DNA from 4 places in the Streptomyces sp. NPDC002754 genome. Region 1 is predicted to be linked to each of the others. Evidence: riboswitches for the same ligand, from Rfam matches in the RefSeq annotation. Region 1 holds a riboswitch; each other region holds the start of a gene.

Region 1 (7,809 bases):
TCTTCCGCGCCCCGTCCGCCTTCTCCTTCGCGCCGTTGTACTTCTGGGTGGCGACCTCCGCCTCCTGGTACAGCTTGTCGACCTTGGCCCGCACCTGGGCGGCGCCGAGCTCGGGCTCCGCGTGCGCCGCCCCGCCGTCGAGGGCGGTGACGGTGGCCGCGGATGCCAGGGCGAGGGTGGCCGCGGTGCGGGCCCTACCAACGCTGAGCGAACGCGGTCGGGGCTTGCGGTGCGCTGCCGGCACAAAGTCCTCCTCTGGGCGGCCGTCCGAAACGCACGGCCCCCGGTCGCGCGTCCGGCGGCGGCCCGCACAGGGGGAGCGGGTCGCCGCCGGACCTTTCTCGGCGGTGGTGTCCGACTGCCGCCCCTGGCCCGGGCGGCGGTGGGGAGCCGGTCACCTGAGCAAGGACGCTAAACCTCGGCGTAACGGGTTGGTGGCCGATTGTTCGCAACTGGCCCATTTGTTACGGGCGGTGACAGAGGGTGACCGTCGGGGCTCCGAAGTGGCCCGAAACGGGCCCAAGTAGGCTCCGGCCCCATGGACGTACTCATCAACATCTTCGTCGGTCTGCACATCATCGGCATCGCCTCGCTGCTCGGCGGCTTCCTCACGCAGATGTCGGCGATGAAGGAGGGCGCGGCCCGCTTCAACAAGGCGATGCTGCACGGCGCGCTGACCATGCTGGTGACCGGCGTCGCCCTGGTCGGCCTCAACCAGGCCGACGGCTCCACCGTCAACAACATCAAGATCGGCGTGAAGCTCGCGGTCCTGATCGTGATCCTCGGCATCGTCTACGTGAAGCGGGACGAGGAGAAGGCCGAGAAGGGTCTGTTCGCGACGGTCGGCGCGCTCACCGTCGCGAACATCTTCATCGCGGTGCTCTGGACCTGATCACCGGCATCGTCAGAGTCACAGGCGTGGTGGGCTCAGGCCGGGCGCACCACGCTGTGGATCGACGACGTGCCGTCGTAGTAGATCGACTCCTCGCGCACGACCGCACCCGGCTTCGGCGCGTGCACCATCATGCCGTCGCCCATGTAGAGGCCCACGTGGCTGATGTCGTCGTAGAAGAACACCAGGTCACCGGGTTGGATGTCGGAGAGCGGCACCGTCTTGCCGATCTCGACCTGGTCCCAGGTCGTCCGCGGCAGCGAGATCCCCGCGGACTTCCACGCCGCCTGCGTAAGGCCCGAGCAGTCGTACGAGTCCGGGCCCGTGGCGCCCCACACGTACGGCTTGCCCTCCTGTGACTTGGCGAACGCCAGCGCCTGCGCGGCCTTCGTGGCGTAGGAGGCGTCCGATGAGCCCGACGAACCGGAAGAGGACCCCGAGGAGCCGGAGGACGAGCCGGAAGACTGCTCCTGCTCCTTCGCCTCCTCGGCCGCCTTCCGCTTCGCCGCCTCCGCGGCCTTCTGCTTGGCGGCCAACTCGGCGGCCTTCTTGCGGGCCGCCGCCTCCTTGGCCTTCTCGATCGCGGCGAGCCGCGCCTTCTCCTCGGCGGTCAGCTCGGCCAGCAGCTTGCGCGCGTCGGAGAGCTTCGTCTGGACGGTCTCCTTCGTCGACCTCAGCTCGGCCTGCGAGTCGGTGAGGTCCTGGAGGCTCGACTGCGCCTCGTCGCGCTTCTCGGCGATCTCGCGCGCCTGCCCCTGATAGTCGTCGATCGACTTCTTCTGCTCACTGGTGAGCCGGTTCATCAGCTGGCGCTGCGAGAAGTAGTCCTCCGGGTCGTCCGCGAGGAACATGGTCGCGGTGTCGCTGACACTGCCCGAGCGGTACTGCTCGGCGGCGTATCTGCCGAGCTTCTGGCGGGCCGTGTTCATGTCATCGGTGCGCTGCGCGACATCGTCGAGGAGCTTGTCGACCTGGGTCTTCTTGGAGTCGGTCCGCTCCTTCGCGCCGTTGTACTTCTGGGTGGCGACCTCGGCCTGCCGGTACAGGGTGTCGACCTTCTGCTGGACCTCTTCGAGGCGCGGCTTCGACGACGGCTGCGCGGGCGCGGCCTGTGCCGTCTGCGAGAGCAGGGCCACGGAGGTGAGGGCGGCGGTCGTGATGCCGACGGCCGGGGTCGTGCGAAGGCCGCCGGTGATCCGGGAACGGCTGCGGGGCTTACGGTGCGACGCCAAGGCAGGCGACTCCTTCCGTCGTCCGCCTACCGGGTTAGCTGTCGGGTTCGGGCGTCGTACGTGGAAGGCTGCCCTACGGTCGGCTGACCGATTCACCCCAAGGTCGGTTGGGTCCCCGGTTCCCTGCCTTGCGGCGTACGGAACTCAGCGGGGGCTGCCCGTTCGCCGCGACATCCGCGGGCGGGGGGACGGGCTGCCCGGCTGAACCGTAGCCAACTCGTGTGGCTGCTGTGAAGGTTGATGTTCGATATGCCCGATACATTTTCGTGATCTCTTGCTCCGGGCCCCCTCGGATTTCCCTCCGGGCCCGCTCGGATTTCCCTCCGGGCTCCCTCGGATTTTGAAGGGGGCCGCGGGTTGTCAGTGGGGCCGCCTAGACTCGTGGAGCGATGAGCAGCCTCTTTGACGACAGCTTCCTGACCGGCCTCCAGAACAGTGCGGCGGAGCCCCCGCCCCCGCCCCCGGACCCCGAGTACGACGACGGGGCCCCGGAGCCGATGCCGGAGGGGCTGTTCGGCGTGCCCCCGGAGCGGGACGCGCACTACCGGGACGGCGCCCCCCGCCCGGTCCTCGACTCGGCCTCCCTCCTCGAGGGGCTGAACGAGAACCAGCAGGCGGCCGTCGTGCACGGCGGCTCCCCGCTGCTCATCGTCGCGGGCGCCGGTTCCGGCAAGACCCGCGTCCTCACGCACCGCATCGCGTACCTGCTCGCCGAGCGCGGAGCACACCCCGGCCAGATCCTCGCGATCACGTTCACGAACAAGGCCGCGGGCGAGATGAAGGAGCGCGTCGAGGCCCTGGTGGGCCCGCGCGCGAACGCCATGTGGGTCTCCACGTTCCACAGCGCCTGCGTCCGCATCCTGCGCCGCGAGAGCAAGAAGCTGGGCTTCACGTCCTCCTTCTCGATCTACGACGCCGCCGACAGCAAGCGGCTCATGGCGCTCGTCTGCCGCGACCTGGACCTGGACCCGAAGAAGTTCCCGCCGAAGTCCTTCAGCGCCAAGATCAGCAATCTCAAGAACGAGCTGATCGACGAGGAGGACTTCGCGGGCACGGCGGCCGACGGCTTCGAGAAGACCCTCGCCCAGGCCTACCGGATGTACCAGGGACGGCTCCGCGAGGCCAACGCCCTGGACTTCGACGACCTGATCATGACGACGGTGAACCTGCTGCGCGCGTTCCCCGACGTCGCGGAGCACTACCACCGCCGCTTCCGCCACGTCCTCGTCGACGAGTACCAGGACACGAACCACGCGCAGTACGCGCTGGTCCGCGAGCTGGTCGGCCCCACCGAGGGGGAGGAGGCGGACCCGGCGGAGCTGTGCGTCGTGGGTGACGCGGACCAGTCGATCTACGCGTTCCGTGGCGCCACGATCCGTAACATCCTGCAGTTCGAAGAGGACTACACGAACGCGACGACGATCATGCTGGAGCAGAACTACCGCTCCACGCAGACGATCCTCAGCGCGGCGAACGCGGTGATCGAGCGCAACGAGTCGCGCCGCCCCAAGAACCTCTGGACGAACGAGGGGCCCGGCGCCCAGATCACCGGCTACGTCGCGGACACCGAGCACGACGAGGCGCAGTTCATCGCCGACGAGATCGACCGGCTCACGGACGCGGGCGACGCGCTGGCGGGCGACGTCGCGGTCTTCTACCGGACGAACGCGCAGTCCCGTGTCTTCGAAGAGATCTTCATCCGCACCGGCCTGCCCTACAAGGTCGTCGGCGGCGTCCGCTTCTACGAGCGCAAGGAGGTCAGGGACGTCCTGGCCTACCTGCGCGTGCTCTCCAACCCCGAGGACTCGGTCCCGCTGCGCCGCATCCTCAACGTGCCCAAGCGCGGCATCGGCGACCGCGCCGAAGCGATGATCGACGCGCTCTCCCAGCGCGAGAAGATCTCCTTCCCGCAGGCGCTGCGCCGCGTCGACGAGGCGTACGGGATGGCGGCCCGCTCGGCGAACGCCGTGAAGCGGTTCAACACGCTGATGGAGGACCTCCGCACGATCGTGGAGTCGGGCGCGGGCCCGGCCACGGTCCTCGAGGCCATCCTCGAGCGCACCGGCTACCTCGCCGAACTCCAGGCCTCCACCGACCCGCAGGACGAGACCCGGATCGAGAACCTCCAGGAACTCGCGGCCGTGGCCCTGGAGTTCGAGCAGGAGTCCGCCGCAGGCGAGGACGCGACGGAGGACACGGCAGAGGGCGGGGCCGAGGCGGACGGCGGCACGACCGAGGGCGAGGCCACGACGATGGGCGGGGGGCTCTCCGCCTTCCTGGAGCGCGTCGCGCTCGTCGCCGACTCCGACCAGATCCCCGACGAGGACGACGACGGGAGCGGCGTCATCACGCTGATGACGCTGCACACCGCCAAGGGCCTGGAGTTCCCGGTCGTCTTCCTGACCGGCCTGGAGGACGGCGTCTTCCCGCACATGCGCTCCCTCGGCCAGGCCAAGGAGCTGGAGGAGGAGCGCCGCCTCGCGTACGTGGGCATCACGCGCGCGCGACAGCGCCTCTACCTGACGCGCGCCTCCATGCGCAGCGCCTGGGGTCAGCCCTCGTACAACCCGCCCTCCCGGTTCCTGGAGGAGATCCCCGTCGGCCACCTCGACTGGAAGCGCACCGGCCCGTCCACGCCCGCGGCCTCGACCAAGAGCATCGGCGGCGGCATCGCGGCCACGCTGTCGTCCTCGCGCTCCCGCACGGGTACGACGCCGGCCTTCGCCACGAGCCGGGCGAACTCCAAGCCGGTGGTCGCCCTCGCCATCGGCGACCGCGTCACGCACGACCAGTTCGGGCTGGGCACGGTGGTGGGCGTGTCGGGCACCGGCGACAAGTCGGAGGCGTCGATCGACTTCGGCGACCCCAAGCCGAAGCGGCTGCTGCTGCGGTACGCGCCGGTCGAGAAGCTGTAGCGGGGGGAGCGGCTCAGTTCGGGTTGAGGCCGTGGCTGCGCAGCCACGGCAGCGGGTCGATCGCCGCGCTGCCGCCGGGCCGTACCTCGAAGTGCAGGTGCGGTCCTGTGGAGTTGCCGGAGTTCCCGGACCGCGCGATCACGTCACCGGCCTTCACCGGACCGCTCATCACGGTGTGCGAGGACAGGTGGCAGTACCAGGTCTCCGTGCCGTCCTTGGCGGTGACGATGGCCATGTTCCCGTACGCGCTGTTCCACTGCGTCTTCACGGTGCCGTCCGTCGCGGCCATCACCGGAGTCCCGTACGAGACGGGGAAGTCGATGCCGGAGTGCTGGGACATCCAGTTGACGCCGGCCTGCCCGAAGAAGGCGCTCAGCCCGTGCTGCTTCACCGGCAGTACGAACTTGGGCCGCGCCGCTTCCTTGCGCGCGGCCTCCTCGGCGGCATGCTTGCGCGCCGCCTCCTGCTTCGCCTTGAGGTCGATCCGCTCCTGCGTGCGGCTCGCCCGGTCGGCAAAGTCGCCCGCGTCGGCGGACAGGTCCTTCAACTGCGAGTCCAGCTTGTTGTTGGCGACGGCCGGCTTCACGGCCTGCGCGTCCGGGGCCGCCTCGGCCTGCGCCTCCTTGCCGTCGTCCCCGCTGCTCCCGCCGACGCTCGCCGCGGCGATCCCGGCGACGCCGACCACGCAGACCGAGGGCACGACGATGGTGACCAGCGCGGACCGCTTGGCCGGCGGACGTCGGCGACCGGCGCGACCACGGGAGACGTTCTTCGCGTTCTTCCCGGCCCTGCGTGATGTGGGCTGCGGGGGCGCGGGGTCGGCGTCGAGGGCGGGTCCGTGCGGGTGTTCCGCTTCGGGGGCCGGGTCCATGACGGGCTCGTCCTCGGCCTCGGGCTCCGCGGGGGCGACGGCGTCGGCCGCGTTCCACTGCGTGGCGTCGTACGCGCCCGTGTCGTAGGCGGTCGTACCGAAGACCGGCGCCTGGAAGGTGTGGGTGGAACCCTGAGTGTCGTGCGGATCGGGCGCGCCGAGCATGTCGTGCGTGTTGAAGCTCGGCGTCTCGAAGCTCTGGGTCTCGAAGCCCTGCGCTTCGAAGTGCTGCGCCTCGAACCCCTGGAACTCGAAGCTCTGGGTCTCGAAGCCCGGGGTCTGGAAACTCTGAGTCTCGAAGCTTTGGGGTTCGAAGCTCTGGGGTTCAAAGGAATGCGTGTCGAAGCTCTGCGTGTCGGGGTGTTGAGCCGCGTACATCTGCGTCTCGTACGCCGACGTGTCCCACTGACCCGTGGCGTGCTGCTCGGCCATCGTCCGGGGGTGCTGCGCCGGGATGTCGGCGACCTGCTCGTACCCGCCGGTCGCCCAGGCGCCGGTCGTGTCGTAGGTACCGGTGTCGTACGTGCCGGTGCCGTAGTACGCGGAGGCGTAGGGGTCGGCGTACTGCTGCTGGGGGGCTGTGTGCCACTGGCCGGTCGCGTGGGAACCCGGTTCGTACGGGTCCTCTGCCATGTCGCCGAAGAGTGGATCGCTTGCGAAGCTGGTCGCGGAGTGACCGTCGTACGCCGCGTTAGGCACGGTCCCCGACGGATTGCGGTCGTTCACCAACTTCTCTTTCGCCTCGACAACAGGGCTGCCAGAGCAGTGCGGTGACTGTACCCGTCGGTATGAGGGCACGACAATCTTCGTCGGGTTTCCCGACCCGGGGAAACGGGCAATCAGCCGCCTTTGGGTGGACTGTGGACAGTTCCTTGGCCCTGGGTTCGAGACCCGTTCGACGAAATGGCTGCGCAGGGGCGCGGATCGGCGGTCAGGCCACTGTCAGGCCGCCGCCGGAATTGGCGGCGGCGCGAGCTCCTCCCGCGTGCTCCGCGTGTTCCGCGTCGAGGGCCTGCCGGATGCCGATCGCGACGGCCGGGTGTACCGGCAGCGCGAGATGGCCGATGCCCGTGACCCGCACGTTCTGCGCGAGCAGGTCCGGGTGGTCCACGCACGCCGTCTCGAGGGGCAGCATCAACTGGTCGAGATCGCTCCAGAAGCTCACGAAGCGCGTACGACAGCCGGGCGCCGGCCGCTTCAACTCCTCGACGACGGACGAGCCCGGCCGCATCTGCCGGACGATCGGGTGCGCGTCCGCGAGCGGCGCCACACGCGTGCCGCCGTGCGGCGTGCCGAGCGTGACGAGCGTGCGCACCCGCGTGTCACCGCCGAGGCACTGCACGTAGTAGCGGGCTATCAGGCCGCCCAGGCTGTGCCCCACGATGTCGACCTTGTCTCGGCCCGACCGCTCGCACACCTCCTCCACGTGCCGGGCGAGCAGTGTGGCCGCGGCCCGGATGTCGCAGGTGAGAGGGGAGTAGTTGAGCGATTCGACGTGCTGCCTGCCGTGCTGCGCGAGGGAGCGGCGCAGGAGGACGAAGACGGAGCGGTTGTCGATGAAGCCGTGCAGGAGGAGGACCGGGGGCTTCTGGTCCGGTGCGGGCAGGCGAGGTGCGTCCGCTGCTGCTGGTTCTCCTACTTCTCCTAGTTCTCCTGGGTCTGCTGGTTCTCCTGGGGAGTTCTCGTCCGCTGTGACCGTTTCCATGGCCACTGGGACGTACGCCGAGGGGTGGCGGGGCAGCGCCAGGGGCTGCCGCCGCTCGGGGAGGATGCCCGAGGGGTAGAGGAGAAGATGGCCCGCGAGGATCGCCAGTTCGAGGGCGGTCGCCTTCAGGAGCGCGATCGAGAGACCGGCCAGTCTCGTGGGCAGCAAGTGGCAGAGGGGGCGAAAGGGCAGGG
Region 2 (7,809 bases), on a different contig from region 1:
AGACGACCGTCAACCTGATCGGCAACGGCACGTACGCCCTGCTCACGCATCCCGAGCAGAGGGGGCTTCTGCAGAGGTCGATCGCGGCAGGGGAGACGGGCCTGCTGGAGACGGGGATCGAGGAACTCCTGCGCTTCGACGGGCCGGTGGAGATGGCCACGTGGCGGTTCGCCAGGGCGTCGCTGACCATCGGCGGCGTGGAGATCGGTGCGGGCGACCCGGTTCTCGTCGTGCTCGCCGCCGCCGACCGCGACCCGGCGCGCTTCACCGAGCCCGACACCCTCGACCTCTCCCGCCGCGACAACCAGCACCTCGGGTACGGACACGGCATCCACTACTGCCTCGGCGCCCCGCTCGCGCGCCTGGAGGGACAGGCCGCCCTCGGCACGCTCCTGACGCGCCTCCCGGACCTGCGACTTGCGGTGGAACCTGACGATTTGCGGTGGCGTGGCGGGCTCATCATGCGTGGACTGCGCACGCTCCCGGTGGAGTTCACGACGCGTCAGAACCCCGCCGGAACTGACGGGCCGTCAGCAATGTGACATTCACGTGATCTTCGCTGCATCGACTTGTGACAGGCGTTCGAGTGCAGCTACGTTCACGGATCATCGCGACACATGCACAACCCGCACCACTTGCACCACCCGTCGCGCGTAGCAGCATCAGTCTCGCGAAAGGCAACCGCATGCTCTCCGGGAACGGTCGACACCGTCGCCCCCGCCAGGCCCCTGCTCTCGTCGTCGCCGCCGGAGTCGCCGGCAGCGCCATCGCGATCCCGCTGTTCGCCGCGAGCGGCGCGAGCGCCGCGACCACGCAGGCGTGGGACAAGCTCGCCGAGTGCGAGAGCGGTGGGCAGTGGAGCCTGGATGCCGGTAACGGCTACTACGGCGGCCTCCAGTTCACGCAGGAGAGATGGGAGCAGTACGGGGGGCTCGACTACGCCCCGCGTGCCGACCAGGCCAGCCGCTCGCAGCAGATAGCCGTCGCCGAGAAGGTTCTTGACGCCAAGGGTGTGAGTGCCTGGCCGATGTGCTCGCTCACCGCGGACCTCACCAAGGGCGACGACTCGGCGGAGGTCGATCCGGGCGTCTCCGCGTCGCCGCAGCCGTCCGAGTCGGCATCCGATTCCGCGTCCGAGCCGTCGGACACCGATGCCGACAACAAGTCGGACGACGACGCCGACAAGGCGGGCTCCACCGATTCAGCCGATTCGGGAGACAAGGGTCACGACGGCGGTGAGGGTTCCGACGCGTCGGACGAGCCGTCGGCCGACCCCTCGCGCGATACCTCCGGTAGCAGCGCCGAGGGCTCCCCGTCCCCCTCAAGTGACAAGTCCCACGCACCTTCTGACGGCGACGACACGGCCTCCTCCTCCTCCGAAACGGCCTCGCCGTCCGCCTCCCCCTCCGGTGACGGTGACGGTGCCGCGTCGGACGACGCCACGGCGGGCCGCCACCGCGGAGACCGTGCCGGTGACGACGGTTCCGACTCCCGTACGGGAGAGGGGCGTCACGCCTCGCGTGACGAGAAGCGCGGCGACGACACGTACGAGGTGCACGCCGGCGACAACCTCTGGGACATCGCGAAGGCTCAGGACGTGCACGGCGGATGGGACGCGCTCTACGAGCGGAACAAGGAGACGGTAGGTACCGACCCAGACCTCATCCTTCCTGGTCAGAGCCTGGATCTTGGGGACGGATCGGGCAAAAGGTAGCGGGAGTTCGGGCCGTTTGAGGGGGCTTTGTCCGATGTCGATCGAGTGAGACATGGGTCTCAAAGCCCCTGATCGACTTTGAAATCGGACGGATCGACCGCTTACGTTCGTGACCGCTCGCTTCAGCGGGCCCCGATGGACGTCACGCCGAATCCTGCCAACGTCCGTACGGGAACAGTCGACGCGTAAGCGCCGTAGGCAGGAGCGGGGGACCCAGGTAAGCCGCCCTTCCGGGAGACCGGACGGGCTTGGGGTTAAGCAGCGCACAAGGATGCGTCTGCCGGACACTCACTGGTCCGAACCCGACAGCTCACCTCGCAGGCGTCGGTGAGGAGATATCTCCATGCTGTTTTCCGGCAACAACAAGCACCGCCGCCCCTCCAAGGCCGTTCGCGTCGCCACGCTCGGCGGAGTCGCCGCTGCCGCCGTCGCCGTGCCGCTGATGGGTGCCGGTTCGGCCTCCGCCGCGACCACGTCCGAGTGGGACCAGGTCGCGCAGTGCGAGTCCGGCGGCAACTGGTCCACCAACACCGGCAACGGTTTCTACGGTGGCCTGCAGTTCTCGTCCTCCACCTGGTCCGCCTACGGCGGCTCGCAGTACGCCTCCACCGCCGACCAGGCCTCCAAGGCGCAGCAGATAGCCGTCGGCGAGAAGGTTCTCGCCTCGCAGGGCAACGGTGCCTGGCCGAACTGCGGCTCGGGCCTGTCCTCCACCCCGAACGAGGGTGGCGCGGACGACTCGTCCTCGCAGCAGCAGGACACCCAGAGCACGCAGCAGCGTGCCGACCGCTCCGAGCAGCGCGAGCAGCCGAAGCAGGAGGCCCCGAAGCAGGCGGCCCCCAAGCAGGAGGCCCCGAAGCAGGCGGCTCCGAAGCAGGACACCGTCACCACCCCGACCGGTAACAAGGTCGAGAAGGGTGACGGCGAGTACAAGGTGAAGACCGGCGACACCCTCAGCAAGATCGCCGAGGCGCACGACTCGAACTGGCAGAAGCTGTTCGAGAAGAACAAGGACATCGTCAAGGACGCGGACCTGATCTACCCGGGTCAGCAGCTGCACCTCAGCTAAGACCGTCCGGCCCCGCGCAGGGGCCACCAGGCCCGCACAGGGCCACCAGGTACGGGCTCGGCATCGGCGGACGCCGAGCCCCGCCGCACCCCGTCCCCACGGGCCGCTCACTTCGGCGACCTCCCTCCCGGCGCAGCCGGGAGGGAGGTCGCTGTTTTTGTTCCGTTAAGGAACATTTCGCTAACGGCGTTGTCCACAAGACGGGCGTTCGGATGGCCGATGCCCTCGGGCCGGTTACGCTCGGGGATGCGGGACCCGTTGTCCGACGGTGCCCGCAAAGCTTCGTCACATCCCAGAAGGAGATGCTCGTGCCGTCCATCGACGTCGTCGTAGCCCGGGAAATCCTGGACTCCCGAGGCAATCCCACGGTCGAGGTCGAGGTCGGCCTCGACGACGGGAGCACCGGCCGTGCGGCCGTCCCGTCGGGTGCCTCCACCGGTGCCTTCGAGGCCATCGAACTCCGCGACGGTGACCCCAACCGTTACCAGGGCAAGGGCGTCGAGAAGGCCGTCCTCGCCGTCATCGAGCAGATCGGCCCGGAGCTCGTCGGCTACGACGCCACCGAGCAGCGCCTGATCGACCAGGCGATGTTCGACCTGGACGCCACCGACAACAAGGGCTCGCTCGGCGCCAACGCCATCCTCGGCGTCTCCCTCGCCGTCGCGCACGCCGCGTCCGAGGCGTCGGACCTGCCGCTCTTCCGCTACCTGGGCGGCCCGAACGCGCACCTTCTCCCGGTGCCGATGATGAACATCCTGAACGGTGGATCCCACGCGGACTCCAACGTCGACATCCAGGAGTTCATGATCGCCCCGATCGGCGCGGAGTCCTTCTCCGAGGCCCTGCGCTGGGGCGCCGAGGTCTACCACACGCTGAAGAAGGTCCTGAAGAGCAAGGGCCTGGCCACGGGCCTGGGCGACGAGGGCGGCTTCGCCCCGAACCTGGGCTCGAACCGTGAGGCCCTCGACCTGATCCTCGAGGCCATCAAGGAGGCCGGCTACGTTCCCGGCCAGCAGATCGCCCTCGCGCTCGACGTCGCCGCCTCCGAGTTCTACAAGGACGGCAAGTACCAGTTCGAGGGCAAGGAGCGCTCCGCCGCCGAGATGACGGAGTACTACGAGGAGCTCGTCTCCGCGTACCCGCTCGTCTCCGTCGAGGACCCGCTGTTCGAGGACGACTGGGCCGGCTGGAACGTTCTCACCGAGAAGCTGGGTGACAAGGTCCAGATCGTCGGCGACGACCTCTTCGTCACCAACCCGGAGCGCCTGGCCCGCGGCATCGAGGAGAACTCGGCGAACGCTCTGCTCGTGAAGGTGAACCAGATCGGTTCGCTGACCGAGACCCTGGACGCCGTCGAGCTCGCCCAGCGCAACGGGTTCAAGTGCATGATGTCCCACCGCTCCGGCGAGACCGAGGACGTCACCATCGCCGACCTGGCCGTCGCCACCAACTGCGGCCAGATCAAGACCGGCGCCCCGGCCCGCTCCGAGCGTGTCGCCAAGTACAACCAGCTGCTGCGCATCGAGGAGATCCTGGACGACGCGGCGGTCTACGCCGGTCGCTCGGCCTTCCCGCGCTTCAAGGGCTGAACCCGGCCCCCGCGTGAGCCGGTAGTTCCGTACGTCCCCGCACTCGGTCCCGTACCGTGTGCGGGGACGTACGTACGTGAGCGGGGAGGCGGGAGCAGGCGATGCCCGGAAAGGTGCGGGACAGGGACTCCCGAGATCGCTTCTCGACGGCCACCCGCCTGCGCGTTCTGGGCGAGCAGACCGCCGAGCGCGTCTACCGCTCGCAGAGCAAGCGGCAGGCCCGCCGCTCCCGGCTCACGGGCCGCGCGGCCCTGCTGGCCCTCGTCCTGTGCACCCTCGTGGTCGCGCTGGCGTACCCGATAAGGCAGTACGTATCGCAGCGCGGCGAGATCGAGGACCTGCAGCGCCAGCAGCAGGAGGCCAAGCAGCGGGTCGACAAGCTGCGCGACCAGAAGGCCCGCTGGCAGGACGACGCGTTCGCCGAGCAGCGCATCCGGGAGCGCCTGCACATGGTGATGCCGGGCGAGACCGGCTACGTGGTGCCGAGCGAGCGCACCGCTGCCGCCGAGCGCGCCGAGCAGGGCGCGGAGGACCGCCCCTGGTACTCAAACGTCTGGGACGGCGTCGACAAGGCCGACCAGGCGGACAATTGACCATCTCTGTCGACAACTGACGATCACTGAAGGAAACACCCGAGCGATGGAAACGCCCCCGCCGCAGACCGAGCCCACCGCGCCCACGGACGCCGACATCCAGGCGTTCAAGGAGCAGCTGGGGCGCCCGCCGCGCGGCCTGCGCGCCATCGCGCACCGTTGCCCCTGCGGCAACCCGGACGTGGTTGAGACGGCGCCGCGTCTGGAGGACGGCACTCCGTTCCCGACGACGTACTACCTCACGTGTCCGCGTGCGGCGTCGGCGATCGGCACGCTCGAGGCCAATGGCGTGATGAAGGAGATGACGGAGCGCCTGGGGACGGACCCGGAGCTGGCGCGTCAGTACCGTGCGGCCCACGAGGACTACATCGCCCGCCGGGACGCCATCGAGGTCCTGGAGGGCTTTCCGAGCGCCGGTGGCATGCCGGACCGGGTGAAGTGCCTGCATGTCCTGGTGGGGCACTCGCTGGCTGCGGGGCCGGGTGTGAATCCGCTGGGCGACGAGGCCATCGCCATGCTCCCGGAGTGGTGGAAGAAGGGCCCCTGCGTCACCCCTGCCGACTGATCAATTCCCCACCCCGCCCCTTCCCGAAGGTCCTCAACCGCCGGACGGGCTCGAGTATCAAGTCCTGCCGGACGGGCCGCCTCAATCGCCGGCGGGGCTTGCCAATCAAGCCCCGCCGGCGATTGAGGCGCGGGGTCCGGGGCGGAGCCCCGGGGACGGGACGGGACGGGAAGGGGCGGCGGGGGCGATTTCACCGCATCACCATCACGACGACCTCAGGAGACCACCGCCATGACCAGGGTTGCCGCCATCGACTGCGGTACCAACAGCATCCGGCTGCTCGTCGCGGACGCGAATCCGGAAACCGGTGAACTCGTCGACCTCGACCGTCGGATGACGATCGTCCGGCTCGGCCAGGGCGTCGACAAGACGGGCCGGCTCGCGCCGGAGGCCCTGGAGCGGACGTTCGCGGCGTGCCGCGAGTACGCCGAGGTCATCAAGGAGCACGGCGCGGAGAAGCTCCGCTTCGTGGCGACCTCCGCCTCCCGCGACGCGGAGAACCGCGAGGACTTCGTGAGCGGTGTCCTCGACATCCTGGGCGTCGAGCCCGAGGTCATCACCGGTGACCAGGAGGCGACGTTCTCCTTCACGGGCGCGACGAAGGAACTCACCGGCAGGGCCGACCTGGACAAGCCGTACCTGGTCGTCGACATCGGCGGCGGCTCCACCGAGTTCGTCGTCGGCGACGACACCGTGGGCGCCGCCCGTTCCGTGGACATCGGCTGCGTACGGATGACGGAGCGCCACCTCGTCGACGAGTCCACCGGCCAGGCCACCGACCCGCCCACCCCGGCGCAGATCGAGGCGATCCGCCAGGACATCGGCGCGGCCCTCGACCTGGTGAACCAGACGGTGCCGCTGACCGCCGCCCGCACGCTGGTGGGCCTCGCGGGTTCGGTCACCACGGTGGCCGCGCTCGCCCTCGGGCTGAGCGAGTACGACTCGGCGGCGATCCACCACTCCCGGATCTCCTTCGACAAGGTCGCCGAGCTCACCGACTGGCTGCTGGCGTCCACGCACGACCAGCGCGCGCTGAAGCCGGTCATCCACCCCGGCCGGGTCGACGTCATCGCCTCCGGCGCGCTCGTACTGCGTCTGATCATGGAGTGGACCGGTGCGCGCGAGGTGGTCGTGAGCGAGCACGACATCCTCGACGGGATCGCCTGGTCCATCGCCTGAAACAGGCCCGGAAAAGGCCCCGAAAACCTCTCTCCTGAGCGCCCCGCACAGCGTCTGAGCGCCGCGCGGGGCGCTTCTGGCGCCACGCCACGACACCCTGTCGGGAAAGTTCGTGAACTTCTTCACAAGGAAATCGGCCCACTTGGAGGCTGTTACGCGATCGCGGGCCCGTTCGGGGGTTCACGGGAGCCCGTCAGCGGGGTGCGCGTGAGGTTGCCGCAGCGTTGCGGGTCGATTGCGGACCGAAGTGGTTCAGTACCGCCGAATGCTCACTATGGCTGCTCAAGAGGGGTGAGCAACGTCTGGGGCGGTGCGGTGGTTCCCCCGGAGTGTCATGACATGGGTCACGTGGGCGGCGCAGTGTAGCAGAGCCCCCCTACATGCTTGTGAAGGGGCGCACGAGCGACCCCCTCCAGTCGGGTGGATACTCGATGGCATGAGCACCACGGAGCGTCCCAGGATCCTCATTGTCGGGGGTGGGTACGTAGGCCTGTACGCGGCGCGGCGCATTCTCAAGAAGATGCGCTACGGCGAAGCGACCGTCACGGTCGTGGACCCGCGCTCGTACATGACGTACCAGCCCTTCCTCCCCGAGACCGCCGCCGGCAGCATCTCGCCGCGCAACGTCGTCGTCCCCATGCGACGCGCTGTGCCGGGCGCCGAGATTCTCACCGGCCGCGTCACCTCCATCGACCAGGACCGCAAGGTCGCCTCCGTCGCGCCGATCGTCGGCGAGGCGTACGAGGTTCCCTTCGACTACCTGGTGGTCGCGCTCGGCGCGGTCTCCCGCACCTTCCCGACGCCGGGCCTCGCAGAGGCCGGTATCGGTATGAAGGGTGTCGAGGAGGCCGTCGGCCTGCGCAACCACGTCCTCGAGCAGCTCGACAAGGCCGAGTCGACGACGGACGAGGAGATTCGCCGCAAGGCGCTCACCTTCGTCTTCGTCGGTGGCGGCTTCGCGGGCGCCGAGACCATCGGTGAGGTCGAGGACCTGGCGCGCGACGCGGCCAAGTTCTACAAGAACGTGAAGCGCGAGGACATGCGCTTCGTGCTCGTCGACGCCGCCGACAAGGTGCTGCCCGAGGTGGGCCCGGAGCTCG
Region 3 (7,809 bases), on a different contig from region 1:
CGCGTTCTTCTGGGGGGCCTCGTCCCCCTGCTGGTGGTGGCCGCGACGGCGTGCGGCGGGGCCACGCGGACCGACTCCGACGTGGGTGCGCACCCCGAACACCGGCCCTCCGGCGGGCCGTTCGCGCACCCGGGCGTCCTGGTCGGCAAGGGACAACTGGCCGCCGTCCGTGACCACGTGGCCCGGAAGCAGGAGCCGTGGATCTCCGCGTACAAGGAGATGAGCGACAGCAAGTACGCCGACCTCGACTACAAGGCCAAGCCGTACGCGACCGTGGAGTGCCCCTTCGACGCCGAGACCGGGCAGGGCTGCGTCGAGGAGCGGGAGGATGCCATCGCGGCGTACACGCAGGCGCTGCTGTGGAACGTCACCCGCGACAAGGCGCACGCCGCCAAGGCCGTCGAGATCATGGACGCCTGGTCGGACAAGGTCACCGGGCACACCGCGGACAACGCGGGGTTGCAGGCCGCCTGGGCCGGCACGTCCTGGGCGAAGGCCGCCGAGCTGATGCAGTACACGTACAAGGACTGGCCGGACGGGCAGGAGCTGAAGTTCCAGCGGATGCTGCGCGAGGCCTATCTGCCCGAAGTGCGGGGCGGATCCGCCGACTTCAACGGCAACTGGGACCTGGTGATGGCCGACGCGACGATGAGCATGGCCGTCTACCTGAACGACCAGTCGGCCTTCGACCAGGCCGTCGGGCACTTCCGCGCCCGCGTCCCCGCGTACTTCTATCTCTCCAGCGACGGGCCGCTGCCGGTGAAGCCGAAGGGCAGCGACATCGACACCCCGAAGGAACTGCGGACGTACTGGTTCGGGCAGAAGACCTTCAAGGACGGGCTCGCCCAGGAGACCTGCCGCAACTTCAAGCACGCCAGCTACTCCCTCGCCGCCACCTCCCACATGGCGGAGACCGCCTGGCACCAGGGCGTCGACCTGTACGGAGAGGTGAAGGAACGGCTCGCCGCCGCGCTCGAACTGCACTCCAAGTACCAGCTGGGCACCAAGGCCCCGTCCTGGCTGTGCGGCGGCAAGGTGCAGCGGGACATGGGGCCCGACACGGAGGTGGGCCTCCAGCACCTTCAGGGGCGGCTGAAGATGGACCTCCCGCAGACCGAGAAGCTCACCCACAAGCAGCGGCCGGAGGGTACGGACGACCTGTTCGTGGCGTGGGAGACCCTCACGCACGCCGCCGCGTGAACGGTCACGGGAAGCGATTCGCGTTCACTCCCCCTGATGGCGTAGAGTTGTGAACACAACGGCGCGGGGTGGAGCAGCTCGGTAGCTCGCTGGGCTCATAACCCAGAGGTCGCAGGTTCAAATCCTGTCCCCGCTACTGAAGACCAGAGGCCGGAATCTCACTGAGATTCCGGCCTCTGGTCATTTGTGTTCCGTTTCCGCCCCCGCCCGCGCGGTCACCCGTGTTGCGCACGTCACGTTCCCCACCCGTACGGCCCACCCCTGCTCGCCCGCACGCCCCCGTGCGGGAACTCTTGGTGAGACGCCGGAAGCTGGCAGGGAACGGCAGGAGACGAGTGGTGGGGCAGCGAACAGGAGGCACCAGCGGGAGACGGAGGCGGCACGGCTCCGACACCGTGAGCACCCGCCTCTTCCTGCGGCTGCTGCCCCTGCTGCTCATCATCGGCGGTGCGATCTACGAGTACGTCACCCCCAAGGGCTTTCCCGGCGCCCCTTTGTTCAGCGCGGCGCCACTGGTCGCCGCCCCGTTCTTCTCGCTCGGCGCGACGATCCTGACGGGCGTCGTGTCGATCGTTGCGATCACCGCCGTGCACCTGCGCTTCACGGAGAACCTCGACTCCGTGTTCGTCACCGAGGTCGTGACCGTGGCCACCGTCTGCGTCCTGGCCTGTGTGATCAACCGGATCGTGTACCGCGGTTACGAGCAGCTGGCCTCCGCCCGCGAGATCGCCCAGGCCGCGCAGCTCGCGGTGCTGCCCCGGCCGCCCCAGCGGCTCGGCGGCTTCGTGATCGCGGCGCGCTACGAGGCGGCGCAGGCCGGCGCGTTCATCGGCGGTGACCTGTACGCGGTCCAGGACACTCCGCACGGCATCCGGATCATCGTCGGCGACGTACGCGGCAAGGGCATGGGCGCGGTCGCCGCGGTCGCCGTCGTCATCGGCGCGTTCCGGGAGGCCGCCGAGCAGGAGGGCTCCCTGGAGGCCGTCGCCCAGCGCCTGGAGCGGGCGCTGGCCCGCGAGGGCACCCGGCGCAGCGGCATCGACGACTTCGAGGGCTTCACCACGGCCGTGCTCGTCGAGATCCCGCACGGCGTCGAACTCGTCCGCGTCCTCAACCGCGGTCACCCCAGCCCGCTGCTGCTGCTCGGCGACGGCACCGTACGCGCACTCGACCCGTGCCAGGCGGCGCTGCCGCTCGGCATGAGCGAACTCGGCAGCTGGCCCGACCGGGCCGTCGAGGCGGCGTTCCCGTCCGCGGCCACGCTGTTGCTCTACACCGACGGGCTCTCCGAGGCGCGCGACCCGAGCGGCCGCTTCTACGATCCGGCGGCCCGGCTCTCCGGACGCGTCTTCCCCGGACCCGATGAACTCCTCGCGGCCCTCGCCGTGGAGGTGCGCGCGCATACCGGCGGCGGGACGAAGGACGACATGGCGCTGCTCGCCGTGCGGCGGGGCTGAGGGGCGGGGCTGTTGGGCGGGCCCGAGTTTCTTGATCGTTGTTACCTGTGGTAGCCGACCGTAGTCGAACGGCGCCGCTCCGCATAACAATTGACGCACCATCACTTGCGCGGACGTTTGCGAGGCTCTGCCAACTCGCCCCGATCCGCCCGCTCGTGTCCCGATAAGTCCTGGCCAGAGTCGTGAACGATCAGTGGGAAGCGCTTGGAATTATTGTCTGCTGTCTATTAACGTTCGATAACGCAGCGCGGTCGTCCCAGCCGTCACAAGAGACAGCTCCGTGCGCACACGCTTAATCCCGCAAGGGAACCGGGGAACCATCAACTTGGGGTGAATCGGACATCGTTGAAGCTCGCGATGTCGGTAGGAGACCTTCCTGCTCCGAACCCGTCAGCTAACCCGGTAGGCGAGAAGGAAGGAAAGGAGAGCGCCCCCGTGGCGTCGAACCGGCCTGCCCCAGACTTCTTCTACGGACCCGAAGACGACTTCGGCGTCGAGCAGGAGACCTGGGAGGAGTGGAATCCCACCGAGGAGTCCGTCTCCCCCGTCCGCGGCAGGCATCGCACAGCCCGCCGCCGTGGTGGATTCGCTCGTAGCTCCACTGTTCTCGGCGTCGGCGTGGTCGCCGCCGTCGGTGCGGGCGGCATCGCCACCGCACAGGGCGGCAAGCCCGCGGTCCACATATCCATGCCCGACCTGTCGGCGGTCAAGGACTCGCTGCCCGCGGCCAAGTCGCTGCCGGGCGTGGGCTCGTTGATGTCCGACGGCTCGGACTCCGATTCCGACTCCGGCGCCACGGCCTCCCCGCTGAGCGGCGCCGGTATCACCCAGGCCGAGGCCGCCGACGGGCAGACCGGCGCGGGCGAGGCGCTGCGGGCCCGCATCATGCAGCAGGCCGAGACGCAGCAGGACGCGGCCGACGCCACCGCGAAGCAGGCCGCGGAGGAGGCCGCCGCGAAGCAGGCGGCCGTCGAGGCCGCGGCCAAGCAGGACGCGGCCAAGGCCAAGGAGCTCGCCGAGAAGAAGAAGGCCGAGGCGGAGGCCCGCCGCAAGGCCGAGGCCGAGCGCCTCGCCAAGCTGGCCAAGAGCTTCAAGCTCCCGGTCGCCTCGTACACGCTCTCCGGCACCTTCGGCCAGCCCGGCTCCATGTGGTCCTCCGGGTACCACACGGGCCTCGACTTCGCCGCCTCCACCGGTACGCCGATCCGCGCCATCCACTCCGGCACGGTCACGGAGGCCGGCTGGGCGGGCGCGTACGGATACCGCACGGTGCTCACCCTCGACGACGGCACCGAGCTGTGGTTCTGCCACCAGTCCTCGCTCAATGTCAGCGCGGGCCAGAAGGTCAGCACCGGCGATGTCATCGGCCGCGTGGGCGCCACGGGCAATGTCACCGGGCCGCACCTCCACCTGGAGGTCCACCCCGGCGGGCAGTCCACCGGCGTCGACCCGGCGTCGTGGCTGCGCGAAAAGGGCCTCACGCCCTGAACACGTGAACTCCGGCGGTCCTGGCGCTCACCCCCCGACGTCAGGGCTGCCGGTTTGCCCATTCCTGGGTCTCTTGAGGCGATTTTCGGCGCGGTCGCGGAATACCGTATTCCGTACGGGTGTTGAGTCGGGGCATGACTTCCTCTCCTTCTCTGCGCAAGCTCGGCACCTCCGACCTCGAGGTCTTCCCGCTGTCCCTGGGTGGCAACGTGTTCGGCTGGACCGCCGACGAGGCCACGTCCTTCGAGGTGCTCGACGCGTACGTCGCCGCGGGCGGCAACTTCATCGACACCGCCGATGTGTACTCGGCGTGGGTGGACGGCAACCGGGGCGGTGAGTCGGAGACCGTCATCGGCAAGTGGCTGGCCTCGCGCGGCCGCCGCGACGACGTCGTCATCGCCACCAAGGGCGGCCACCACCCGGAGTTCCAGGGCCTGTCCGCGGCCAACATCAAGGCCGCGGCCGACGCCTCCCTGAAGCGCCTCGGCACCGACCACATCGACCTGTACTACACGCACTACGACGACCCCGAGGTGCCGGTCGAGGAGATCATCGGCGCCCTTGACGAACTGGTGAAGGCGGGCAAGGTACGCCACATCGCCGCGTCGAACATCTCCGCGCAGCGCCTCCAGGACTCCCTCGACCTCTCCGACCGCGAGGGCCTCGCCCGTTACGTCGCGCTCCAGCCGCACTACAACCTAGTCTCGCGCGACACGTACGAGGGTGAGCTGCAGGACGTCGCCGCGCGCGCGGGCCTCGGGGCCGTGCCGTACTACGCACTCGCGGCCGGCTTCCTGACCGGCAAGTACCGGGCGGGCGTCAAGGTCGACAGCGCGCGGGCCGCCGGTGCGGGCAAGCACCTGGAGACCGAGCGCGGGCAGAAGGTGCTCGCCGCCCTCGACGAGGTCGCGCAGGCGCACGACGCCGAGATCGCCACGGTCGCCCTCGCCTGGCTCGCCGCGCAGCCCACGGTGACGGCGCCGATCGCGTCCGCGCGGAAGGTCGAGCAGCTTCCGGGGCTGCTCGCGGTGGCGGACGTGGAGCTGACACAGGCGGAGCTCGACCGGCTCACGGCGGCGTCTCAGTAGCGGTACGGGTTGTCGTAGGTGTACGCGGTATATGTGGTGTAGGCGGGGTGCTGCGCCGGGGGGCCCGCGTACGCCGGGGGCAGCCACATCGGCGTCGCGATCTGGGAGCCGTACGCGAGCGCCGGGCGCGCGGAGTGGCGCCGCGCCCACAGTGCCTCCAACAGCTCCCGTTCCCGTACGACGTAGTCCGCGCCGGCCCTGCCTCTGCGGCCGCGGTGGCGAAGCAGCGCGAGGGATGTCGCGAGGTCCTCGTACTCGGCGACGGCCGTCGCGGCCGGCCGGCCGCCGTAGTGCGTGGCGAACTCGCGGGCCAGGCGCCGCGCCTTGAGCGAGCCGAGCGCGAGCGGGTCCGGCGGGGCGAGCCAACCCGCGGCGACGTAGGCGGGCAACTCCTGGCGGATGGTGCGCAGCTCACGCTGGCGTACGTACACCGCGAGCCAGGTGAGCACGCCGAACACCGGCACCATGAACGCGGCGTACACCGCGAAGAAGCCGTACTCGCCGAACGAGGACGAGCCGTTCCAGAACGCGTGCATGCCCATCGCGGCGAGCAGTCCCGCGAGCGGGAGCAGCATCCGGCGCAGTCGGCCGCGGCCCGGCGCCATGGCGGCGGCGATGCCGAAGCCGATGCCGGTGAGGACCGTGAACAGCGGGTGCGCGAACGGGGACATCACGACGCGCACGAAAAAGGTGGCGGCGGTGACCGAGGTCAGGCCAGGACCTGTGCCGGCGAGCTGGTCGGTGCCGAAGGCGTTGCCGAGATAGAGGATGTTCTCGGTGAACGCGAAGCCGGTGGCGGTGACCCCGGCGATGACGACGCCGTCGACGATTCCGGTGAAGTCCCGTCTGCGGAACAGGAAGACGAGCAGCACGGCCGCCGCCTTCGCGGACTCCTCGACGACCGGGGCGATGACGGTGGCACCGAGGGTGTCGGCGCTCGACGGGTCGGCGGTCGCGGTCTCGATCCAGCGGGTCGCGAAGCTGTTGGCGACGATCGCTATCAGCGCCGCCGCGCAGGCGCCCCAGGCGAAGGAGAAGATCAGGTTCCGCCAGGGTCCCGGCTGTACGCGGTCCAGCCAGCGGAACGCGGATATGAGGAGGGGGACGGGTAGCACGGCGAGCCCGAGCCCCACCAGGAACCCCTCGGTGCCGGTCTGCTCGCGGACCAGGGCGAGGATCACGGCCCCGGAGACCGCGAGCAGCGTCGCAAGCGCGGTGGCCCGCACGCCCTTCCGCTCCCACCAGCGCCGATGCGGAACCGCGCCGCTCGGGTGTGCGCCGAGGACGTGGTCCTGCGGATGCGGATAGACGGGATACGAGGCCACCAATTGACCCTAACGAGGGATACGCCGCGCCGCGACGGGGCGTATCGAGCACTTCGAGATTCAAGCCCCTGCGGCGTTTGAGCAGCGTGGTCCGGGGCGGAGCCCCGCGGCCGCAACGCCGGTTCCCGCTCAGGGCCGGAGGCCTCGGCGGAACAGCAGGTCGTGCACCACGTGGCTCTTGTCGAGGCCCTTGCCCTCGAAGCGGGTGAGCGGACGGAACTCGGGCCGAGGCGCGTACCCGCCGCCCTCAACCGTGTTCTCGTAGTCGGGATGGGCGGTCAGCACCTCGAGCATCTGCTCGGCGTAGTCCTCCCAGTCGGTGGCGCAGTGCACGATCGCGCCGGGCTTGAGCGGGCCGGCCACCAGCGAGAGGAACTCGGCCTGGATCAGCCGCCGCTTGTTGTGGCGCTTCTTGGGCCAGGGGTCGGGGAAGTAGACGCGCAACCCGTCGAGACTGTCGTCCGGGAGCATGTCGCGCAGCAGCACGATCGCGTCACCGTTCGCCACCCGTACGTTGTCGACTCCCGCGCGGGCCGCCAGGTTCAGCAGATTGCCCTGGCCGGGCGTGTGCACGTCGACCGCGAGGATGCCGGTCGTCGGATCGTCCTGCGCCATCTGCGCCGTGGCCTCGCCCATGCCGAAGCCGATCTCCAGGACGACGCGCTCGACACCGGGGAACATCTCCGCGAGGTCGAGCGTGCGCCGCCCGTCGATGTCCAGGCCCCACCTGGGCCACAGCCGCTGCAGGGCGTCCGCCTGCGCGTCGGTGACCCGGCCACGGCGTGGCTGGAAGCTCCGGATGCGGTGCTCGTGGTGCGACTCGGCAGGGTCGGGCCGCGGCCCCTCGGGAAACCGGGGCTCATTGGGGCGGGCGGCGGACACGGAAGTTTCAGACGACTCAGACACAGTGCGACGATTTTACGGGCACCCGGACGTGGGTCGGTCTTTCACTTTCAAGCCCCTGCGGCCATTCAAGCCCCGCCGGCGCTTGAGGCGCGTCTTTTAAGCCCCTGCGGCGATTGAGGCGATCAAGCCCCTGCGGCGATTGAGCAGCGGGGTCCGGGGCAGAGCCCCGCGACCGCAACCCCGGCGCTGCCTCACAGCAACGCGAGGACCCGCCCCGCGATCTCCCGCCCAATCGGCAAAGCCGCCGTCGCCGCAGGCGAAGGCGCATTCAACACATGAACCGCCCGCACACCTTCACGTATCAAAAAGTCATCCACAAGCGTCCCGTCCCGCAACACCGCCTGC
Region 4 (7,809 bases), on a different contig from region 1:
ACTGACGGTGCTCCGCCTCGTCGGCTCCACGCGCCGCCAGGTGCTGCGGATGCTCCGCTGGGAGAGCCTGCTGGTATCGGCCGCGGGGGTGGCGCTCGGCACCGCCATCGCGATGATCACGCTGACCCCGATGATGCGCGGCATGACGGGTGAGTCCCCGTACATACCGCCGCTGCTGTACGGCACGTTCGCGGCAAGCGCGGTGTGCCTCGGCCTGCTCGCCGTGACCCTCCCCGCCCGCGCGGCACTTCGCGACAGGGAGGGGTGACGGCGGACCTCGAACGGGGTGGGCGACGCCGGGCGTCCTGCGACGCTCGGGGCCGGCCCATGCGTCGCTCGCGCCCGGCCCGTGTGGCGCCCCGGCCCAGCCCGTGTGGCGCCTGGGCCCAGCCCGTGCGGCGCTCGTGCCAGGCACTTGCGATGCACGGGCCAGGCACCTGCGGCGCTCGTGCCAGGCACTTGCGACGCTCGGGCCAGACACCCTCCGGCGCTCGGCGCTCGGCGCTCGGCGGTCAGGCGAGAAGGCGCTCGCGCAGTCGCTCGCGCGTCGCCGCAGTGAGCTTCAGGCCCTCTTCGAGGTAGCGGTCCGTGCCGCCCCAGTGCTCGTCGATGGTCTCGAGGCCCGCGTTGAGGTACTCGATGCGGGCGTCGAAGAGCGGGCTGAGCAGCTCCATGATCTCGGGGGAGTAGGCGTCCTTCGCGGTGGCGGTGCGGCGCACGTTGTAGCGGCGGTGCTTCTCGTTGGACTTGAGGTAGTCCGCCTCGATGGCGTCGCGCTCCACGCCCACCGCGAGCAGCGTCACCGCGATCGACAGGCCCGCGCGGTCCTTGCCCGCCGCGCAGTGCATCAGCGCGGGGAGGCTGTCCTCGGCGAGGGAGTGCAGCACGCGGCTGTGCTCGGCGGTGCGCTCCTTGATCATGGTGCGGTAGGACTCGACGAGCCGGTTCGCCGCGCGGCCCTCGGAGAGGATCTGGCGCAGCTGATCGATGTTGCCGTCGCGGACCATGGTCCAGAATTCGGCGCCGTCGGCCGGGTCGTTGAGCGGCAGGTTCTGATTGCGCACGCCGGGCAGCTCGACGTCCGCGCCTTCCAGCGTCAGGTCGGCGCCGTTGCGGAAGTCGAAGACCGTGTGCAGGCCGAGGGAGGAGAGGAAGCTCGAGTCCTCGGCCGTGGCGTGGGCGAGGTGACCGCTGCGGAACAGAACGCCCTGACGCACGCGCCGGCCGTCCACGGTGGGAAGGCCGCCCACGTCTCGGAAGTTGCGCACTCCGGTCAGCTCGGGCTCGGTGGACGGTGCGTGCTGCGTCACAGGGGCTCCTCCCAATCGGTGCACCGGCGTTGGGTCGCCGGTGGGCGCGCTCCTGACGATACGACATCGGTTCCCCAGGCAACCATCTGTCCGATTCGCCCCGTTCTGTGTCAACTGTGCATGGATCGGAGGGGCTTGTGGGCGTGTGCGTGACCGGCTTCATGTTCGTGACGCTGCGTGCCGGGCGGCCAGGATTGCCTGCCCAGTAATCCCCGAAGGTATGGCGTTGGTAAAGCAGAGAATGTCGACGCAGGGTTACGCAGGACGGCCCCGGAAACCCAATGAATTGCCGCCGCAAGCGAATTCGGGGTTTGTCGTAGCCATTGCGGTTCGCCTACGGTCACCAATCAATCCGGTCGGAACGCCTAGTCCTGCCGCCGCCCGGATTCCTTTCGACTACCCGTCCACGGCAGGAGCGGGGGACCCACACGCAGTACGCCGCGTAGGGATTTCCCGAAGCGGCTAGGGGTGAAGCCGCGCCCGCACCCCGGGCGTGGCCGGGCATCTCCAGCCCGAACCCGACAGCTCACCTCGTAGGCGACGGAGAGGAAAATCAGCATGCCCGCAAAGGGAAAGCACCGCCTTTCGACCTCCCAGCGCATCGCCCGTGTCGCCGCCGTCGCCTCCGCCGGTGGAGTCGCCGTGGCGCTCCCGCTGATGGGCGCCACCGGCGCACAGGCCGCGACGTCCGGCGGCACCGCCGACACCACGACGTACACCGTCAAGGCCGGTGACACGCTTTCGAAGATCGCCAAGGCGCAGGACGTCGACGGCGGCTGGAAGAAGCTGTACGAGAACAACAAGGACGCCGTCGGCTCCAACGCGGACCACCTCAAGATCGGCGTCAAGCTCGACCTCGGCGGCGCGGCCGCGGACGACTCCGGCTCCGAGAGCGGGGCCGCCGCCACGCAGACGAGCGCCAAGACCACCGCCTCCGGCGACTACACGGCGCCGGTCGACGGCGCCAAGGGCACGGGCTACGGCAACTCCGGCTCCATGTGGTCCAGCGGCAGCCACACCGGCGCCGACTACTCGGTGCCGACCGGCACCTCCGTGAAGTCGATCGCCGACGGCACCGTCGTCTCGACCGGCTCGGGCGGCGCGTACGGCAACGAGGTCGTCATCCAGCACGCCGACGGCCACTACTCCCAGTACGGCCACCTGTCGTCGATCGGTGTCGCCCAGGGCGCCACCGTGACGGCCGGCCAGGAGATCGCCAAGTCCGGCGCGACCGGCAACGTCACCGGACCGCACCTGCACTTCGAGATCCGCACGGGTGCGGACTACGGCTCGGACATCGACCCGATCGCGTACCTGAGCGAGCACGGTGTGAACGCCTGAGACGTGACGTAGCGGCCGCCCGTCGGCCCGCTCCCTTCGGCGCCCGGGGTGTTCCCCGGGCGCCGAATCGCGTTCGCGCGCTTATTCCACGCTTATTCCCCATGTGGCGGGTGGGGTATCTCACCACGCGTCAACCCCTGGCTACGGTCGCGTAGGTCACACCCGAGGGTGAAAGATGTGTGGTCGTGGCAAACGAATCGAGAGCACTCACGGACTCACTCAACGGCACGATCCGCTCCTACGCGGCCGTGGGCGACAGCTTCACCGAGGGGGTCGGCGACCCCGGCCCCGACGGTAAGTTCGCGGGCTGGGCGGACCGGCTCGCCGTCCTCCTGGACGACCGTGTCCCCGAGGACACCTTCCGGTACGCGAACCTGGCCGTGCGCGGCAAGCTCCTCGACCAGGTCGTCGCGGACCAGGTCCCGAAGGCGGTCGAGCTCGCCCCCGACCTGGTGAGCCTGGTCGCCGGCGGCAACGACATCATCCGCCCCGGCACCGACCCGGACGACGTGGCCGAACGCTTCGAGAAGGCTGTCGTCCGGCTCGCCGACGCGGCAGGCACCGTCATGGTGGCCACCGGGTTCGACACCCGTGACGTGGCCGTGCTCAAGCATCTGCGCGGCAAGATCGCCACGTACAACATGCATCTGCGGGCGATAGCCGACCGCCACGGCTGCGTGATGCTCGACCTGTGGTCCCTGAAGTCCATCCAGGACCGCCGGGCCTGGGACGGCGACCGCCTCCACCTGTCGCCCGACGGGCACACGCGCGTGGCGCTGCGTGCCGCCCAGGCGCTCGGCGTCGAGGTGCCGGCCAACCCCGAGCAGGCGTGGCCGCTGCTGCCCCCGCGCGGCACGTTCGAGGTGCGGCGCGACGACATCCACTGGGCGCGGGAGTTCCTGGTGCCGTGGATCGGGCGCAGGCTGCGCGGCGAGTCCTCCGGCGACCGGGTGCAGGCCAAGGGCTTCGTGGACCCGCACGCCGTGAAGGCGCACCTGGAGCGGGCTTCCTGACGCATTCACCGCAGTACGGGGTAGGACTCATCGGGAGGCGGCGTTCTGACGCGGCGCCCCTCGGCGGTTCGGCGGCGCTGACGGCTTCCCGTCAGCGTCCCGCCCCGGTCAACTCCGCGCGCTCGAGCCCCAGTTCGCGGGCGAGCGCCTCATCCACCCACTCCTGCATGCGGGCCCGCGACACCGTGGCCGGCCTGGCCCGCTTGTCCTCGTACGCCGTCAGCTGCACGGCGAGCCCGTCGAGCAGCGCCGTGAGCCGCAGCGCCGCCGCCATCGGGTCGGGGCAGCCGAACTCGCCCGCCGCCACGCCCTCGGCGATCACCTCCGCGAGCGCCGCCTTCCACTGCCGGTCGAGGTCCCGTGTGACCTCCCGCAGCGCGGGCTCGCGCAGCGCCGCGGCCCAGCCCTCGATCCACAGCCGCCACCCCTTGGCCTGACCCGTCGGCGCGTACCAGCGCACCGCGGCGCGCAGCCGCTTCAGGGCCGTCGTGCGGCGGCCGAGCAGCTTGCGCAGGTGGGCCAGGTCGCTCTCGGCGGCGTGCGCGAACGCGGCCGCGACGAGCTTCTCCTTCGTCGAAAAGTGGTACAGCACCAGCGCGTTGCTCACGCTGAGCGCCGACGCCACGTCGGCGATGCGCACGGCGGCCACTCCGCGCGCCTCGATCTGCTCGATGGCGGCCCCCAGCAGCTCTTCGCGCCGCTCGGCCACGCTCAACCGGACTCTGGTCACGCCGCAACCCTAGTTGTTCCTGCGCACCGACTCGTTCAGGCGCTCGTTCAGGTGCAGGACTCTTGACGCCCCGCCGTCGCAGGGGCCACAGTCGCGTCACGTTCCACTACTGACTGGCCGTTCAGTCAATAAGTCGGCCGGTCGGGGGTGGGCGCGGCCCGAGCAGGGCCCAAGTGCCGTCAGTGCTCTCGTCGTTCTGTTCCCGTTCTGTTCTCGCCAGGAGCAATCGTGACCCACGCGCCGTCCCTCTCGCCGACCCCGCCCGCCGGGGACGAGCCCGACCTCTCCGAAGGCTGGGGCGAGCAGCGCTCACGGCTGCGCAAGGATCTGCGCCGGCTGGACGTGCTGTTCTTCCTCATCTGCACGCTCGTCGGCCTGGACACCATCGGATCCGTCGCCGCACAGGGCCCGCAGGGCCTGACCTGGATGGTCATCCTGGCTGTCGTCTTCTTCCTCCCCTACGGGCTGCTCGTCGCCGAACTCGGCTCGTCCTTCCCCGTGCAGGGCGGCCCGTACGTCTGGACCCGCCTCGCCTTTGGCCGGCTCGTCGCGGGCGTCAACCAACTCCTGTACTGGATATCAAATCCCGTCTGGGTGGGCGGCAGCCTGTGCATCATCGCGCTGACGACCTGGGAGGAGTTCTTCACGCCGCTGCCGGGCGTGTGGAAGTACGTCGCCGGGTTCGTGTTCATCTGGGGTGGCGCGCTCGCCGTGGTGCAGTCCGTACGCATCGGCAAGTGGGTGCCCATCGCGGGCGCCGTCGCGCGTGTCGTGCTGCTCGGCTTCTTCCTCGTGTCCGTCGTCGTGTACGCCGCCGAACATGGCATCCACGCTCTGCCCGCGGGCGAATTCACGCCTACGTATGCGGGCTTCGTGGCGCTCGTCCCGGTGCTCATCTTCAACTACGTAGGCTTCGAACTGCCCAGCTCGGCCGCCGAGGAGATGAAGAACCCGCGCCGCGACATCCCGCTGTCGATCCTGCGCTCCGGCCTCGCCGCCGTGCTGCTCTACGGAGGGCCCATCCTCGGCATCCTGTTCGTTCTGCCCAGCCAGGAGATCGGCAGCCTGGGCGGCTTCATCGACGCCTGCAAGGCCGTCTTCACGGTCTACGGCGGTTCGATCGCGGCCGACGGCACGGTGACGCTGACCGGGCTCGGCTCCGTGTTCGGCGGGGTCGCCGCGGCGGGCCTCATCATCGGGCTGCTCACCTCCGGTGTCACCTGGGCGATGGGCGCCCACCGTGCGCAGGCCGTGGCGTGCGCGGACGGCGCGGGCCCGGCCTGGCTGGGTCGCATCTCCGAGAAGCACGGCACGCCGGTCCGGGTCAACATCCTGTCCGCCGTGCTCGGTTCGATCCTGTTCGTCGTCGCCCTCAATCTCACCGGAGGCGACGGTGAGAAGTACTTCGCGGCGGGCCTCGGCCTGACCATCAGCACGACGTTCATCTCCTACGTCATCACGTTCCCGAGCCTCGCCGTGCTGCGCCGCAAGTACCCCGACCAGGAGCGGCCCTACGCCGTGCCGGGCGGCCGGGCGGGCGCCTGGATCGTGACCGCGCTCTCCACCGGCTTCGTGGCGTTCACCGTGGTCGTGCTCGTCTGGCCCGGCTTCGGGGTGGGGTGGTTCGGCACGGCTGGCAACCCGGCGGACTCGCTGCCCGAGTCGTTCGCCGGCCAGCGGCTGCCGTACACGCTCAGCCAGGTGCTGCCGCTGCTCCTGTTCGTCGTGATCGGTTTGGTGTTCTACGCGTGCGGGGCGCCCGCGCGGCGGCGGGCGCGCGGAGCCGGCTCGGAGTAGGCCGGGCACGGTGGCCGAGGCCGTCGTCACACCACGTCGAACTCGTTGCCCTCCGGGTCCTGCAGGGCGACGGCGTAGAATCCGGTGTCGGGCTCGTCCTTGATCCGCAGCACGGTGGCACCGGCTTTCACGAGCCGCTCCACCGTGGTGTCGACCCGCTGGGTGCGGACGTCCAGCGGGACGCCTCGGCCGCCGCCGACCCTCAGATCGAAGTGCCACCGGTTCTTCGCGGCCTTCTGCTCGGGAACCACCTGGAACCACACCCGCGGTCCACGCCCCGCGGGATCGATGATCGACTCCGGGAGGTCCCCGGCACCGGCGGGCAACTCCTCATCGGGGACGCCGATCGCCGCCCAGTAGGCGCGCCACGTGGGGTGCCCTTCGGGCGGAGGCTCGGGCACATAGTCCAGGGCCTCCGCCCAGAAGGCCACCATGGCCCGCGGATCGGAACAGTCGATCGTCAGCTGCAGGTTCATCTCCATACTCGGAGCATCCCAGGCGGGTCTGACAACGGCCCGCCTGCGCACCGGTCCCTACGAGGCCCGCACCGCGTGCGCGTCCAGCGCGATCGCCCCTCCGGGATGCACGAGCAGCGGGTTGACCTCCAGATCCGTCAACTCCGGGTGATCCGCCGCCGCTTGTGCCACCGCGCACACCGCCGCCACGGCCGCTTCCAGATGGACGGCCGGTGCGCCGCGCCACCCGGTCAACAGCGGCGCGTGCCGCAGCTCAAGCAGGAGCGCACGCGCGCGTGCCGGGGTGAGCGGGGCCAGCGCCAGCGCGGTGTCGGCGTGCAGTTCGGCCGTGACACCTCCGGCGCCGACCATGACGACGGGGCCGAACGCCGCATCCTTGCGTACGCCGACGATGAGTTCGCGCGCGTACGGAGGCGTCACCATCGACTCGACCGCGTACCGGGCCGCCCCCGTGGCCTCCCGCATCCGCGCGAACGCGGTCCGCAGGGCGAGCTCGTCGGCGATGTGCAGCGCCACACCGCCGGCCTCGGTCTTGTGGGCGAGCCCCATCGCCTTGAGCACCAAGGGGTAGCCCGTGCGGTAGGCAGCCTCCGCCGCAGCGTCCGCGTCCGTCACGAACTCGGCCGTGGGGAACGCGACTCCGTAGGACGCCAGCAGCTCCCGCACCCGCTCGTAGCCGCCGTCCTCGACCTCGTACGCCGCCGGGGGAGTGGTTCGCTCCTGCGGCAGGCGCGGAGTCGCGGAGGCCAGGCGCACGGCGCCCGCGAGTGCCGTTGCCGCCTGCTCGACGCGCTCGTGGACCGGGATGCCGCGTTCCTTGAGGACGGCGAGGGCCGGGGTGTCGCGGGCCATGGTGTGCACGAGTAGGGCCCGCCCCGCGGCGCCGGCGGCGTCGGCGAGGGCGTGCGCGATCTCGCACTCGCGCCTTGCCTGGGCCGGGTTCGCGGTCGCGTAGTCCCCGAAGTAGCCCGTGAGCACCACCGTGTCAGCGTCGCCGCTGTGCAGCAAGGTGGCCGCCACGCGCGCGTAGGTGGCCAGATCCCGCTCACCCGCACCCGCCAGGTCGACCGGGTTGACCCGCCCCGCGCCCGGCGGCAGGTGCGCGGCCAGGGACTCGACGGTGGCCGGGGAGAGCGCGGGCA

The links. A riboswitch is a leader RNA that binds a small molecule or an ion and turns the genes downstream of it on or off. The one in region 1 is predicted to bind cyclic di-AMP.
Region 2: another riboswitch for cyclic di-AMP. It lies ahead of ACWD2L_RS35805 (transglycosylase family protein); the one in region 1 lies ahead of ACWD2L_RS15295 (C40 family peptidase).
Region 3: another riboswitch for cyclic di-AMP. It lies ahead of ACWD2L_RS32820 (M23 family metallopeptidase); the one in region 1 lies ahead of ACWD2L_RS15295 (C40 family peptidase).
Region 4: another riboswitch for cyclic di-AMP. It lies ahead of ACWD2L_RS18935 (M23 family metallopeptidase); the one in region 1 lies ahead of ACWD2L_RS15295 (C40 family peptidase).

The regions. Positions count from the first base shown of each region.
Region 1 is NZ_JBSFVM010000005.1:274,682-282,490, reverse strand. It holds gene ACWD2L_RS15305 (NlpC/P60 family protein) at 1-244, opposite strand, end outside; gene ACWD2L_RS15300 (hypothetical protein) at 539-892, shown strand; gene ACWD2L_RS15295 (C40 family peptidase) at 928-2,124, opposite strand; cyclic di-AMP (ydaO/yuaA leader) riboswitch at 2,132-2,270, opposite strand; gene pcrA (DNA helicase PcrA) at 2,514-5,039, shown strand; gene ACWD2L_RS15285 (M23 family metallopeptidase) at 5,053-6,636, opposite strand; gene ACWD2L_RS15280 (lipase family alpha/beta hydrolase) at 6,842-7,809, opposite strand, start outside.
Region 2 is NZ_JBSFVM010000033.1:69,892-77,700, reverse strand. It holds gene ACWD2L_RS35815 (cytochrome P450 family protein) at 1-542, shown strand, start outside; gene ACWD2L_RS35810 (transglycosylase family protein) at 686-1,714, shown strand; cyclic di-AMP (ydaO/yuaA leader) riboswitch at 1,895-2,053, shown strand; gene ACWD2L_RS35805 (transglycosylase family protein) at 2,058-2,783, shown strand; gene eno (phosphopyruvate hydratase) at 3,092-4,372, shown strand; gene ACWD2L_RS35795 (FtsB family cell division protein) at 4,474-4,965, shown strand; gene ACWD2L_RS35790 (DUF501 domain-containing protein) at 5,012-5,530, shown strand; gene ACWD2L_RS35785 (Ppx/GppA phosphatase family protein) at 5,762-6,709, shown strand; gene ACWD2L_RS35780 (NAD(P)/FAD-dependent oxidoreductase) at 7,146-7,809, shown strand, end outside.
Region 3 is NZ_JBSFVM010000026.1:72,287-80,095, forward strand. It holds gene ACWD2L_RS32805 (alginate lyase family protein) at 1-1,200, shown strand, start outside; tRNA gene ACWD2L_RS32810 (tRNA-Met) at 1,263-1,336, shown strand; gene ACWD2L_RS32815 (PP2C family protein-serine/threonine phosphatase) at 1,536-2,657, shown strand; cyclic di-AMP (ydaO/yuaA leader) riboswitch at 2,937-3,081, shown strand; gene ACWD2L_RS32820 (M23 family metallopeptidase) at 3,093-4,145, shown strand; gene ACWD2L_RS32825 (aldo/keto reductase) at 4,280-5,233, shown strand; gene ACWD2L_RS32830 (PrsW family intramembrane metalloprotease) at 5,227-6,558, opposite strand; gene trmB (tRNA (guanosine(46)-N7)-methyltransferase TrmB) at 6,688-7,464, opposite strand; gene lhgO (L-2-hydroxyglutarate oxidase) at 7,656-7,809, opposite strand, start outside.
Region 4 is NZ_JBSFVM010000008.1:46,259-54,067, reverse strand. It holds gene ACWD2L_RS18945 (FtsX-like permease family protein) at 1-268, shown strand, start outside; gene ACWD2L_RS18940 (tyrosine-protein phosphatase) at 513-1,310, opposite strand; cyclic di-AMP (ydaO/yuaA leader) riboswitch at 1,698-1,865, shown strand; gene ACWD2L_RS18935 (M23 family metallopeptidase) at 1,869-2,651, shown strand; gene ACWD2L_RS18930 (SGNH/GDSL hydrolase family protein) at 2,837-3,664, shown strand; gene ACWD2L_RS18925 (TetR/AcrR family transcriptional regulator) at 3,756-4,394, opposite strand; gene ACWD2L_RS18920 (APC family permease) at 4,623-6,191, shown strand; gene ACWD2L_RS18915 (VOC family protein) at 6,218-6,673, opposite strand; gene ACWD2L_RS18910 (acetate--CoA ligase family protein) at 6,725-7,809, opposite strand, start outside.